One region of the Niabella aquatica genome, then DNA from elsewhere that is predicted to be linked to it. Evidence: riboswitches for the same ligand, from Rfam matches in the RefSeq annotation. Region 1 holds a riboswitch; the other holds the start of a gene.

Region 1 (6,211 bases):
GGCGTAAGAAAATACTTTATAATAGCCGCCGGTAGATGGGCTGCGCGACCCTATTTCTGCGTAGGTGAGTGCTCCGCAAAAGGCGACTAACCCACCAGCCAGCCAGCAAAGAAAATAGGTAAATATATCAGGAACGGCTTTTGCCACATTTACCGGAGCTCTGAAAATACCCATCCCTATCACGAAGCTTATACAAATCATGGTAAGGTCGAAAAGTCCCAGCTGTTTTTTCATTTGCCCTGAAGATAAAGAAATATTTGCTGTATAGATTTTTGTGAGCTGAATGATGCCGTTCTTTTGCCGGTACTGTAAATGAGACTAAAAACTGCTAACTTCAAAAATTAATTGGATAAAGAGGCTATTATGACAATTGAAGTATTGAAAAATATATTTCCGGGACTTGAAGCTGAATTGTACGGGGAGCTTTTGCAGCAGGGAACGGTTAAAAAAGTACGTGCAGGCGATACCTTGCTGAAAACGGGGCAAACCATTCGCTCGGCCATGCTGGTAATGGATGGTATTGTGAAGCTGTATCGCGAAGATGAGGAGGGGCGGGAATATTTTATTTATAACCTGGCTGCCGGGCAGGCGTGTTCTCTTTCAATGATCTGTGCCATAAAACATGAAACCAGCGAGATTCTTGCAAAGGCTTTAACGGATGTTACTTTGCTCAGCATCCCTTTTAAAAGTATGGAGCTGTGGATGGGGCGGTATAAAAGCTGGTACCGGTTTGTGCTTACCAATTACAGGAGCCGTTTTGAAGAATTGCTGAGAACGATTGATGCCATTGCTTTTACAGGTATGGATGAACGCCTGGAAACGTATCTGCTAAAACAAAAAGAAACCCTGGGAAGTGACATGCGCATGACCCACCAGGAAATTGCCAACGACCTGAATTCATCCAGGGAGGTAATCAGCCGGCTTTTAAAAAAAATGGAAACCAGGGGCTGGGTCGTTATCGGCAGAAATACCATTAAATGGGTGAGGCAGGAAAAATAATGTGATCACAATCACTTTGTAAAAATAAAAGCATCTGCAAATTTGCAATATGTTGATAGCAGGATACATGGCGGCGTTATTGATAGGACTTTCGTTGGGCCTGATCGGTGGTGGCGGATCTATACTAACCGTGCCTATACTGGTATACCTGTTTGATGTTCCCCCTGTTTTGGCTACTTCTTACTCTTTATTTATAGTGGGTATTACCAGCCTTGTGGGTTCTGTCGCCAACCTGAGCAATAAAACGGTAGATATGAAGACCGTGCTTATTTTCGGCACCCTGTCTGTTATAACTGTTTTTTGTATCAGGCATTATATTATACCCTATCTGCCACAGTCTTTACATATCGGCTATTATTCCGTACCGGTTTCTTTGGTAACCATGCTGCTGTTTGCAGTTTTGATGATCGCCTCATCTTTTTCCATGATAAAAACAGGATCAAAACCCGTAATAAATGAAATGCCGCGCGCCGGGCTGCTTAAAATTTCAGTGTATGGTATAAGCATCGGCCTGGTAACCGGGTTGCTGGGAGCCGGCGGCGGATTTTTATTGATACCTGCCTTAATATTATTGTTGCGCCTTCCGGTTAAAACGGCTATTGGTACCTCTCTTGTTATTATTACAGTAAACAGTTTGGCAGGTTTTGCAGATGATGTTACGCATCATTCTATGGACTGGGATTTATTGCTGAAGGTAACAGGAATAGCTGTTGTTGGTGTTTTGGCAGGCGCAGCAATGGGAAAAAAGATAAAAGGGGGTATTTTGAAAAGAGCATTTGGCTGGTTTGTGCTGCTGATAGGAATTTATGTTGTTGTTCACGAACTGGTAATATATTTTACTCCCTGACGCTTTGGAATACCTGGTAAATAAATAAGTTTTATAAATGATAGAATGGATGAAACAACCCTGGCCCTGGTATGTTGCCGGGCCATTAATAGGATTAATAGTACCGGCCTTATTGTTATTGGGCAATAAGCATTTTGGCATATCTGCAAACCTGAGGCATATCTGTGCAGCCTGCTTACCGGCCCATATTCCTTTTTTTAAGTATAACTGGAAAAAGGAAGCCTGGAACCTGTTTTTTATAGCCGGTATTTTTATTGGTGGTTTTGTAGCTGCACAGCTCTTGGCAAACCCTGATGCCGTAAGGGTGGCACCGGCATTAGCCACGGAGTTACATCAGTATGATATTACAGACAACCAACATCTTTTGCCTGCAGAAATATTTAGCTGGCAGGGTTTGCTTACGGCAAGAGGGTTTGTTCTATTGGTAATTGGCGGCTTTTTGGTTGGTTTTGGAACAAGATATGCAGGGGGCTGCACCAGCGGTCATTCCATTATGGGATTGAGTACCCTGCAACTGCCTTCTCTTATAGCTACTATATGTTTTATGACCGGCGGATTTATTATGGCCAACCTGATCCTTCCTTTTATTCTTAAATTATAACTGATCAATGACTATGCAAAAAGATATTACAGATTACGAAGTGCGTTCGCTGGACACCATGTGTATCAACGAAACAGTACTAAATCACCCCTGGTGGTATAACTTTAAGTACCTGGCAGTGGGCATTATATTCGGTATTGTTTTTGTAAAGGCAGAAATTGTTTCATGGTTCCGTATACAGGAAATGTTCCGCCTGCAAAGTTTTCACATGTATGGCGTGATCGGATCAGCTGTAGTTATAGGGGCTGTTTCTGTATGGCTGATAAAAAGGTTCAATATAAAAACCATATATGGGGAAGCAGTAACTTTACATCCCAAAAAATTTAATAAGGGACAGGTTATCGGAGGATTGCTGTTTGGCCTGGGCTGGGCCATGACGGGGGCTTGCCCCGGGCCATTATTTGCACAGATAGGGAGCGGTTTTACTGTTGTGGTGGTGGTATTATTAAGTGCAATAGCCGGTACATGGGTATATGGTTATTTTCGTGAAAAGCTGCCCCATTAAAAGGTGAGCTGCCAGCAGCCCACGTGTGCAGGCATGTAAAGTTCCTTTCTGTTCATGCTTAAACAAACTTAATGCATTTCCTTACTTTTGCTGAGATTTTGGTTTCTTCCTGCCAAAGGTGGGGGAATTAAAAGGGAAGTCCGGTGTACTTGCCTGCCTCAGGCACGGAGTCCGGCGCTATCCCCGTAGCTGTAAAGAGCGGCCTGTTCAACCTTCCCGAAGAGAAGGCTTTATGAGGCTGATTGTTGAAGATATACCACTGTATGCTGCGGCCGACGGGAAGGTTTCAACAATATGCTCTAAGCCAGAAGACCTGCCAGATATCAATAGTTATCATTCAAGCTTTCGGGCGAAAGGCGGAAAATGTATTCGCAACAGCGTATATATTTCTATTATTCTACCGGAAGCAGTCAACTGAAATTTTAAAATGAAAAGGGAAATTTTAGTAGTGGCTGCTGTTATATTGTATGGCACACTACAGGCACAAAACCAAACAACTGACAAAGATCTGGATGAGGTAGTGGTGACTGCTTCAAGAAAAGAACAGAAACAGTCTCAAACCGGCAAAGTAGTTACAGTTATTGATCAAGCAACTTTACAAAACAATATAGGGAAATCCCTGACCGAAATTTTAAACCAGTATGCAGGCATCTTTACTGTTGGCGCTAATAATGCGCCCGGCTCCAACCAGGAACTGTACCTGAGAGGTGCTGCCACCGGTAATACACTTGTTTTAATAGATGGTATTCCCTTGCAGGACCCTTCCCATCTTACCAACACCTACGATCTTAATAATATCCGGCCGGACCAGGTAGAGCGCATAGAAATTTTAAAAGGCGCGCAAAGTACCTTGTGGGGAAGTAATGCTGTTGCAGGGGTTATAAATATCATTACAAAAAAGGGCGGTACAGGTAAAATAACGCCTGCTGTAACCGTTGCTTATGGCAGTTATAATACACTAAAGCTGGGCGCAGGTGTTAATGGCACCCTTGATAAATTTTCTTATAATTTATTTTATAACAGGATTACTACCGATGGTTTTTCTGCCGCTTACGATAGCCTTGGCAACCGAAATTTTGATAAAGATGGTTTAAAGCAAAACAGCTTCCAGGCTAACCTGGGTTACCGGTTTACAAATACCTTGTCTTTAAATTTTACCAGCAATTATGGGGATTATAAAGCGGATGCAGATGCCGATGCCTACATTGACGATTATGACAACATCATAAAAAATAAAAATTTTGTAAACAGCCTTGGTTTAAATTATAAAACTGAAAAGTCGGCCCTGCATTTAGTGCAGAACATAATACGGTCTGACAGGTATTATTTTGACGATAGTACAGATATTGGGGGATTGAGGGTTGCTCCTCAATCTTCCTATTATGCTATTTGGTCCGACGGAAATTATAAGGGCCGGTCTTATGTAACGGATTTGTATGGCAATCACAATTTTACGGATCGTTTATCTTTAGTGAGCGGCCTGCAATATGTTTATCAGCATACAGATCAATCTTATAAAAGTATTTCCAGTATTGGCCCATACAATGCTGTTCCGGTAAGCAGCGACTCTGCCAAATCTAATAACTTTTCTGTGTATGCCTCTTTTTTAGTAACCGATCTGAAAGGGTTTAACATAGAAGCAGGGGGAAGATATAACCATCACAGCGTTTATGGCGGTAACGGAACTTTTACTTTTAATCCATCGTATAATATAGATGAGCACACGCGGGTTTTCGTAAATATTTCCAGCGGATATAATACACCTTCTCTTTACCAGTTATATAGTGAATATGGGAACAGAGCGCTATCGCCCGAAAAAAGTGTTAATTACGAAGTAGGTGTGCAGGCACTTACCAATGATAACAGGAATTCTTTCAGAATTGTTGGGTTTAAAAGAGATATTAAGGACCTGGTTGTTTTTTATACGGATGCCTCAACCTTTACCAGTAAATATATCAACCGCGATGAGCAGCACGATCATGGTTTTGAGGTGGAAAGCAATATTGCGGTAGGTAATATTGGCCAATGGGTAAATAACCTTACTTACGTTAACGGAGCGGGCATGAATGATGGAAAAAAAACAAAGAACCTTTTCAGAAGGCCTGACTTTACACTTAACAGCACACTTACTTTACAGCCGGTAAAAGGGCTGACACTTGTGCCGGCGTTCAGATATATTGGTGAACGTATGCCTGTTCCTAATGTTGACTTAGGTGGTCCCGACCCGATGCCAGCCTATTACACTATTGATTTTTACGCGGCCTATAATATTATAAAAGGTAAAGCAAAACTGTTTACCGATTTCAGAAATATAACCAATCAAAAATATTTTGATGTATATGGCTATAACAGCCGTCAGGCTAATTTCATGATAGGTATCAGCGCTGCTTTATAGATGCAATAGCACAGAGGGCGGTTATTATTAATTTTTTAAAACTTTCGGGGCAATGCACGAGCCTAAAACCTGTCCGAGGTGTAAATCAGCCTTCGAATGTAAAGTGGGTTGCATTACCATCTGCCAATGCTATGGCATTTCATTTTCCGAAGAGGAAAAAAAGCTGATAAGCGATAGGTACAAAGGTTGTCTTTGCCGTTCTTGCCTGCTCAAATGGAAGAACCGCTATATTATATAAGAAAGCATGTTCTGCAGCAATAAAATCTGAACGGTATCAATAAAAAGAATAATATACATCCTGATTGGTTGGACGCATAAATATAGCAGGCTATGTATACCTTTGTCAAAACCAATACAAATGCCATTCAGTTATAAAGAAATACTTACCGTTTCGTTCACACTTTTTGCTATTATTGATATCATAGGTTCAGTCCCTATACTTATCTCCATAAAAAACAAAGCCGGTGGCATACGCGAGCTGCGCGTAACATTAATAGCGGGCGCTTTAATGCTCCTGTTCCTGTTTTTGGGAGGTCCTATTTTAAATGTGCTGGGACTGGATGTAAAATCCTTCGCGGTAGCGGGCTCTATCGTGATCTTTATTTTAGGATTAGAAATGGTTTTAGGGGTAGAGTTTTTTAAATCCGATGGAGATATAAAGGCGTCTACGCTGGTGCCGCTTGCCTTCCCCTTAATTGCCGGATCGGGAACGCTTACCACCATCATGTCTTTAAAAGCCAACTATGAGGTACAAACCATTCTTATTGCAATAATGCTCAACCTGGTCGTTATTTATATTGTGCTGAAATCTTTAAATGGTGTATCAAAACTGCTGGGGCCAAGCGGCTTGATCGCCGTAAGGAA
Region 2 (6,211 bases), on a different contig from region 1:
GGCAACACCGCATAAGGTGTGGTGGATACATTAATGAACCTTCCTGTTGTTATTGTAATGATTTGCTGAACAAAATTACTCCTATTGTAAGCCCTTACAATAATATTGAACGTTCCTAGTTCAGCAGGCGCCCTGAAAGTATATTGTGCCGTATTGGCTACCCGTTGTCCATCCAGCAGCCATACCACGGAATCCACCCGGTTTTCTACCTGTGGCGACAATACCAGTTCATCCCTTACTATCAGGTAATATTGCTGATCTAATCCCGAAATAACTGGAGCTGTTTCAGGGAGTTCTGCATCTTTTTTGCCACAGTTTGCGGCCAAAAGTGCCAGACTTATAGTGTATAGTAAAATCCTGTTTATATTTTTCATCTCTTTATTTTAGTATGTTATAATTATCTCTTTAAGTATGTTCATTTCACTGTTGGTTTCTTATTCAGTCCGCCATTAGCGAAATCATTATTCACTACTCACTATTGTGATTATTATCCCATTAATACACGGGAACCAATGCAAAATGTCCGGGGATATTTCCCGCCACCACGCTCCATTTCTTTTTACCGTTTTTGTCGAAGCAATACACCACACCGGGCGTTACATAGTTCCCCGCATCGGTAATGTAGATATCCTTTGTTTCGGGATGTACCATAATGCCGTAAGGCTTTTCTATTTCTTTATCGGTACCGTCGGTAATAATGTTCCTGCTCATTATTTCATGCGTTCGGGTGTCCACCATGCTGTAAGAAATGGTCCAGTTGTTGGTAATGTAGCTCCATTCCGTACCGTACACAAACAACAGGTCGTCGTCTATCCAGTAATTGGATGCGGCAATAGGAATACTATCCGTTACTGTTTCTTTCTCCCGGTCGATAAAGTACAGGCGCGATGGCAGTCCTTTATAATCGCCGCGTGAGCTTACCCACAGGTTACCGCGTTTATCAGCTTTTATACGCTCCAGGTTGTACGCCACATCAATACGCTTTTCTTCTTTGAACGTTGCTATATCAATTACGGAAACGGTGCGTTCATATCCTTTTGTATCGCTTGCACCCATATAACCACCCGAATTGGCCACATAAATTTTTCCATCTATTATTTCCAGTTCATCAGGCTGAAAGCCTACCAGGCAGGTGTCTGCCACTTGCAGGGTAAAGGTGTTGATTTTGAGCACATACCCAAGCTGTTTGTAATCGGGGTCAATAATTACCGGCCCCGCATACGAAGTAACATAGGCATAGCCCTGGTGAAACTTAATGAAGCGGCAGTTGGGAATATTGATTTGACCGATGCGTTTGGCCGTTTCTGCATCCATTACCTCTATTTTGTTTGAGGTATTGATGACGGCATACAGCTTTCCGCCGTATATCCCTATGTCGTTGCCCACATCGCCCAGTTCCTTGGGCACGTGCGGGTTTACTTCGGCATAGATGTTTTTTTTATAGATGGCCGTACGGAAATCGTAGAAATCGAGGGTGGCTTTATTGCTGCCCATATTGCCCTCGTTAAGCAGGTAAAATCCTTTGTAGCCTTTGATAATACCAGGATTGCCAACGACAATATCTTCCGAAAGCACCATTTCCACATCCCTGCGGCAGGCGCTCATCACCGTTATTAAAGCGATGATGTAATAAACGAAGAACGTATTTTGTTTCATTATCCTCATAATTCTACGGTTAATGAAAGTTTATAATTGCGTTTCGGCATGGGATAGTTCAGCACCACTTCATAGTCCTGGCCAAGCAGGTTGTTCACTTCGGCACCTATGCGTATACCTGTTTTTCTGTATTTCAGGGTTTTTATAACCGTCATATCATGGGTGTACCAGGGTTGCTCATACTCCATAGGTATATTTGCGGAAGAATGATAGCGCTCACCCACATAAATAAAGCTGTAATTGAGCATCCAGCTTTTGTACGACAGCCCGGTTATGAGCGAGCCGCTGTGCCAGGGGATATAGGCTATTTGTCCTCCCCAGGTGGTTTTTTGCAATATTTCACTTGCCCGTGGCGTAAAGTCCTGCGCCTTCTGATAGGTGTAGGTGAGTTTTATATTGAGCAACACATTTTTAACGATTTCCGAAAGCGCTGATGCCGCCACGTCCATACCTCTTATTTCCACATAGCCGAGGTTCATCATCATCCACCGGTATTGCCCGCTACCTTTAGGCACGGCTATGATCTTATTCGTTACCTCGTTGTAATAGGCATCTGCCTGAAGGCTCCATTGTTTGAGGACCGCTTTTTCACAGCTTTTGCTGTATTGAAAGCCCAGGTCATATTGATGGGTAAATTCGGGTTTCAGGTTGCTATTGCCGATATCGGTATAATACAGGTCGTTGAATGTGGGCATCCTGAAAATGTATTTATAAAAAGCCCGGATGTTGAAATCCCTGTTTGTAAACGGCTTGTACGATACGAACAAAGCAGGAGTAAGCTCTTTTTTATCGGGAGCCACTCTTACAGAATCATCGGCAGCGGTATTGCCGGAGTATATCCTTTCATGCACAAGGGTGGCCAGCAGGCTTCCCTGTATTTTTACTTTTCCCAATTCGGCCGCGGTAGCGAGGGCGATTAAAGAAGTCAGCCGCCGGGGAAAGACAAAGCCATCCATATTTGAAGTGAGCGTATTGTATTGTACATCGGCGGAAAGCGAAGCATCCCATTGCCGGGTAATGCTGTATTTGTTAGCTACTGAAATATACCATTCCTGCTGACGGAAGGTGTTGTCAATAAGTTTGAGCGTGGTATCGGGATTGAGGTAGCGCATGTAATCGTTGGCATATTTCCCGCTTACCAGCAGCTCGTATCCCGTTGTTACCGCTTTTTGCCAGGAACCTTGCAGGAAAAAGTTCCTGTCCCATTGCCGTTGTGCATTTTGGAATTTATTGCTGATGATGGCTCCTGGGATGCCACGTTCAGAATCGTAAAAATAGGTTTTCAGTTTCCAGTTTCCCTGTGGTACCAGGCCGTATAGCCCTCCCTCGAAGCGCGTTGCGCGGATATCTCCGTTTTGCCTGGTAGCAGATGTATCATACATAACATCATGTGTGCCGGGAAAAACACGCCTGTAACGGAACCTGTATTTACCAGATGAACTGATCAGCTCCCCGTTCGCTGAGGCGCTCAGCTTATCGTTAATTTTATGCTCGTACAACAGGGAGGGATTGACCAGCCCGAAAGAACCTGTTTTAAAAACCCCTTTGAAATGGGCTTTTTTGCTGGAATCAAAGACCGGTTTCCTGCTTTTGATATAAATGCTGCCGGAAGAGCCGAAGTCCCGGGCGGGCTGAAAAATCTCGCTTTTCTGTCCGTTGTACAACGAAATGGATTCAATATTATCCATCGAAAATTTGCCGAGGTCTATTTGTCCGTTCTGTGCATTGCCCAGCTGTATGCCATCGTAAAAAACGCCCATGTGGTTGGTGCCCATGCTGCGGATATTCACCGTTTTCAAACCTCCTATGCCTCCGTAATCTTTTACCTGTACTCCGGCAAAATAGCGTATGGCATCTGCTACTGAAAAGCTGTTGAGTCTCTTAAGGTCTTCGCCGGTCAGTCTTTGAGAAGGGATTACCTCTTTATAGCTGCTTTGCGAAACGGTGACGCCGGGCAGCACTTTCGCGCTGCCATCACGCACAACTAAGCTGTCGCGCTCATTTTGCTGTGCGCGCAGGTGAAATGCAATGAATATTAAAAGCGTCGCTGTTAACGCTTTTTTTATACCAGGAACAGGCATTAACTATTTGATTAAATGAATCAAACAGCTTTGCGAACGATTGAAGACAAATATGTTGCTAATAAAGCATTTGCATTCAAGCTTTGGTCCACGAAAGCTTAAAATATATCTGCTTTGGCAGGTCTCCTGACTTGTTCCCATTTTGAGCAGCCTTCCCGTTTCGCCCGGCGAAATAGTGGCTAAGAAATGTCAAAATGCTGGTTAGAACTTACAGTAGCGGGTCTGTTCAGGATTCGCACCTGATTCCCTTTTAATCAATAGCGCTTAGGATAAGCCTATTGAACCAATGCGGCGCAAAAGTAGGGCTAATTTTTGAAACCTTAAAGAGGTGCAAATGGCAAAGCAAACAAATACAATCATTAGGGGATGAAAGCAGAGATCAAGGGAGCTAAAACTGCTAAAATTTGATATTACCCCTGATCGTATTCATAATGGCATTCACTCCATTCCAGGTAGCAAAATACATTTGATTGGTTGCAAATGAAGGCTGGAACTGCTGCTCTATAATACCTGCTGTTTCTGCAGGGCTCAGCAGTTTGCTTACAAAAGTTCCGTAATCAATTTGCACCAGCTTTAGTTGTTTGCTGATACTGATAACCATACAGTTATTGCTGTTATTGTGTATTGCAGCCCAGCTCTTTAACAGTTCTTTGTTGTTATCGGCAACATTGGCAGCATCCATAGAGGGATTATTGACAGTAGTTATTTTAATAGCAATAAGATTACTTTTTTCAAAAACCTGCAATAGGGAGTCGAGGGTTTTTGCTTCCTTATCTGAAAATATATGTTCATCATCTGCAACAAAACTAACTCCTGCCGGTGTTGATTTATGCTGTGCCGGGAACACTATTGCGGTGTGCTGTTTTGCTGTACCGGTGGTTTGTTTGGTCGAACTGCAGGAGGTTAAAGCAATAACGAAGCTCAATAAAAGAACAGGGGAAAAGGATACCAGTTTATTCATGATATAATTCCAATTTTGTCAGCCGCAAAGATGTGACAAAAAAAGCTAAAGCTTTTACAAAGTTTGCAGTTAATACTTCGTTATGGGGGCTGTTATTATATAAAAAGCTCCGGTTTCCGGAGCTTTTTAAACAATATATTAAAATATGTTACTGATTCAGCATCAGCGGCATTACCAGCATCAGCAATTCTTCGCTTTCATCCTGTTCTACCGGCTTTATAAGGCCCGCTTTTGTTGGCGTGCTCAGTTCCAGGTACACTTCTTCGCTTTGGGTGCTGTTGAGCATTTCTATTAAAAATTTGGCATTAAAAGCTATTTGCAGATCTTCTCCATTATACTGGCATTTCATGCGTTCGTTACCTTCAAAGCTAAAATCAACGTCCTGTGCTGCCAGTTGCAATTCACTGCCGCTGATCGTTAAAGCCACCTGGTAGGTACTTTTATTGCTGAACACACTTACCCGCCGTAAGGCGCCTAAAAATTCCAGCCTGTTAACCGTAAGGCGGTAAGGATTTTCTGTTGGAATCACTACCCTGTAATCAGGAAAACGCGCATCAATTAAGCGACAACTTAAACGGGTAGTACCATGTGTTACGAAGAAATGATTACTGTTGTAATTTAAAGTTATTGCATCGTCATTGTCGGGCAATGCTGATTTTAACAGGTTTAAAGGTTTGCGCGGAACAATAAAATTATCGGTACCACCTGCCTGTGCGTCATTACGTTTGTAGCGTACCAGCCTGTGTGCATCCGTTGCTACAAACTGAATACCATCTTTGCTGAGCTCAAAGAAAACTCCTGTCATCGCCGGCCGCAGGTCATCGGTGCTGGTGGCAAACAATGTTTTATTGATAGCGGTTACCAATGCAGAAGAAGTCATTATAAATGAAGTGGTATCGTCTGCTGCGGGCTCTTTGGGAAAGTTGTCGGGGTTTTCGCCCATTACTTTATACTTACCGCTATCGCTGGTAATTTCTACGCCGAAATTTTTATCTATATTAAACGTAAGTGGCTGATCGGGAATGTTTTTTAAAGAATCGATCAATATTTTTCCGGGAATGCAGACGCGGCCGCTGTCTTTTGCTTCAATATCCATTTCGGTTCTCATTACCGTTTCGAGATCTGTAGCAACAATGGTAAGCCTGTTGGCTTCAATTTCAAAAAGAAAATCTTCTAATATGGGCAATACAGTATTCGCGTTAATAACGCCCGACAGGTTTTGCAGTTGTTTAAGCAAAGCGTTTGATGATGCTATAAATTTCATCTAAGTAAAAATTTTATTTTCCTGGCCCCCGTGCCGGAGGTGCAGCGAAACTACTATAAAAAAGAATGAGCGCAATATAAATTATTTATAATTAAACGCACGATACTATCGTCCTGCCTATGGCAGCCGTAAGAAACATCCGGCCCGTTTTAAGGACGCTTATTTATCAGGTTGGATTTCTTTTTCAGAGGAAAGGGAAATATGGTAAGTTTTACCAACTTTTGTATCTTTCCCAGCTCTATAAAAAAC

Evidence for each region. A riboswitch is a leader RNA that binds a small molecule or an ion and turns the genes downstream of it on or off. The one in region 1 is predicted to bind cobalamin.
Region 2: another riboswitch for cobalamin. It lies ahead of ACYVBM_RS07785 (TonB-dependent receptor plug domain-containing protein); the one in region 1 lies ahead of ACYVBM_RS15970 (TonB-dependent receptor plug domain-containing protein).

The regions. Positions count from the first base shown of each region.
Region 1 is NZ_BAAGYM010000020.1:129,276-135,486, reverse strand. Features, by position in the region: gene ACYVBM_RS15995 (APC family permease) at 1-234, opposite strand, end outside; gene ACYVBM_RS15990 (Crp/Fnr family transcriptional regulator) at 364-999, shown strand; gene ACYVBM_RS15985 (sulfite exporter TauE/SafE family protein) at 1,049-1,846, shown strand; gene ACYVBM_RS15980 (YeeE/YedE family protein) at 1,896-2,447, shown strand; gene ACYVBM_RS15975 (YeeE/YedE family protein) at 2,455-2,952, shown strand; cobalamin riboswitch at 3,035-3,286, shown strand; gene ACYVBM_RS15970 (TonB-dependent receptor plug domain-containing protein) at 3,380-5,347, shown strand; gene ACYVBM_RS15965 (cysteine-rich CWC family protein) at 5,400-5,585, shown strand; gene ACYVBM_RS15960 (MarC family protein) at 5,706-6,211, shown strand, end outside.
Region 2 is NZ_BAAGYM010000008.1:190,044-196,254, reverse strand. Features, by position in the region: gene ACYVBM_RS07795 (hypothetical protein) at 1-374, opposite strand, end outside; gene ACYVBM_RS07790 (YncE family protein) at 496-1,656, opposite strand; gene ACYVBM_RS07785 (TonB-dependent receptor plug domain-containing protein) at 1,662-3,737, opposite strand; cobalamin riboswitch at 3,837-4,040, opposite strand; gene ACYVBM_RS07780 (TPM domain-containing protein) at 4,135-4,698, opposite strand; gene dnaN (DNA polymerase III subunit beta) at 4,847-5,962, opposite strand.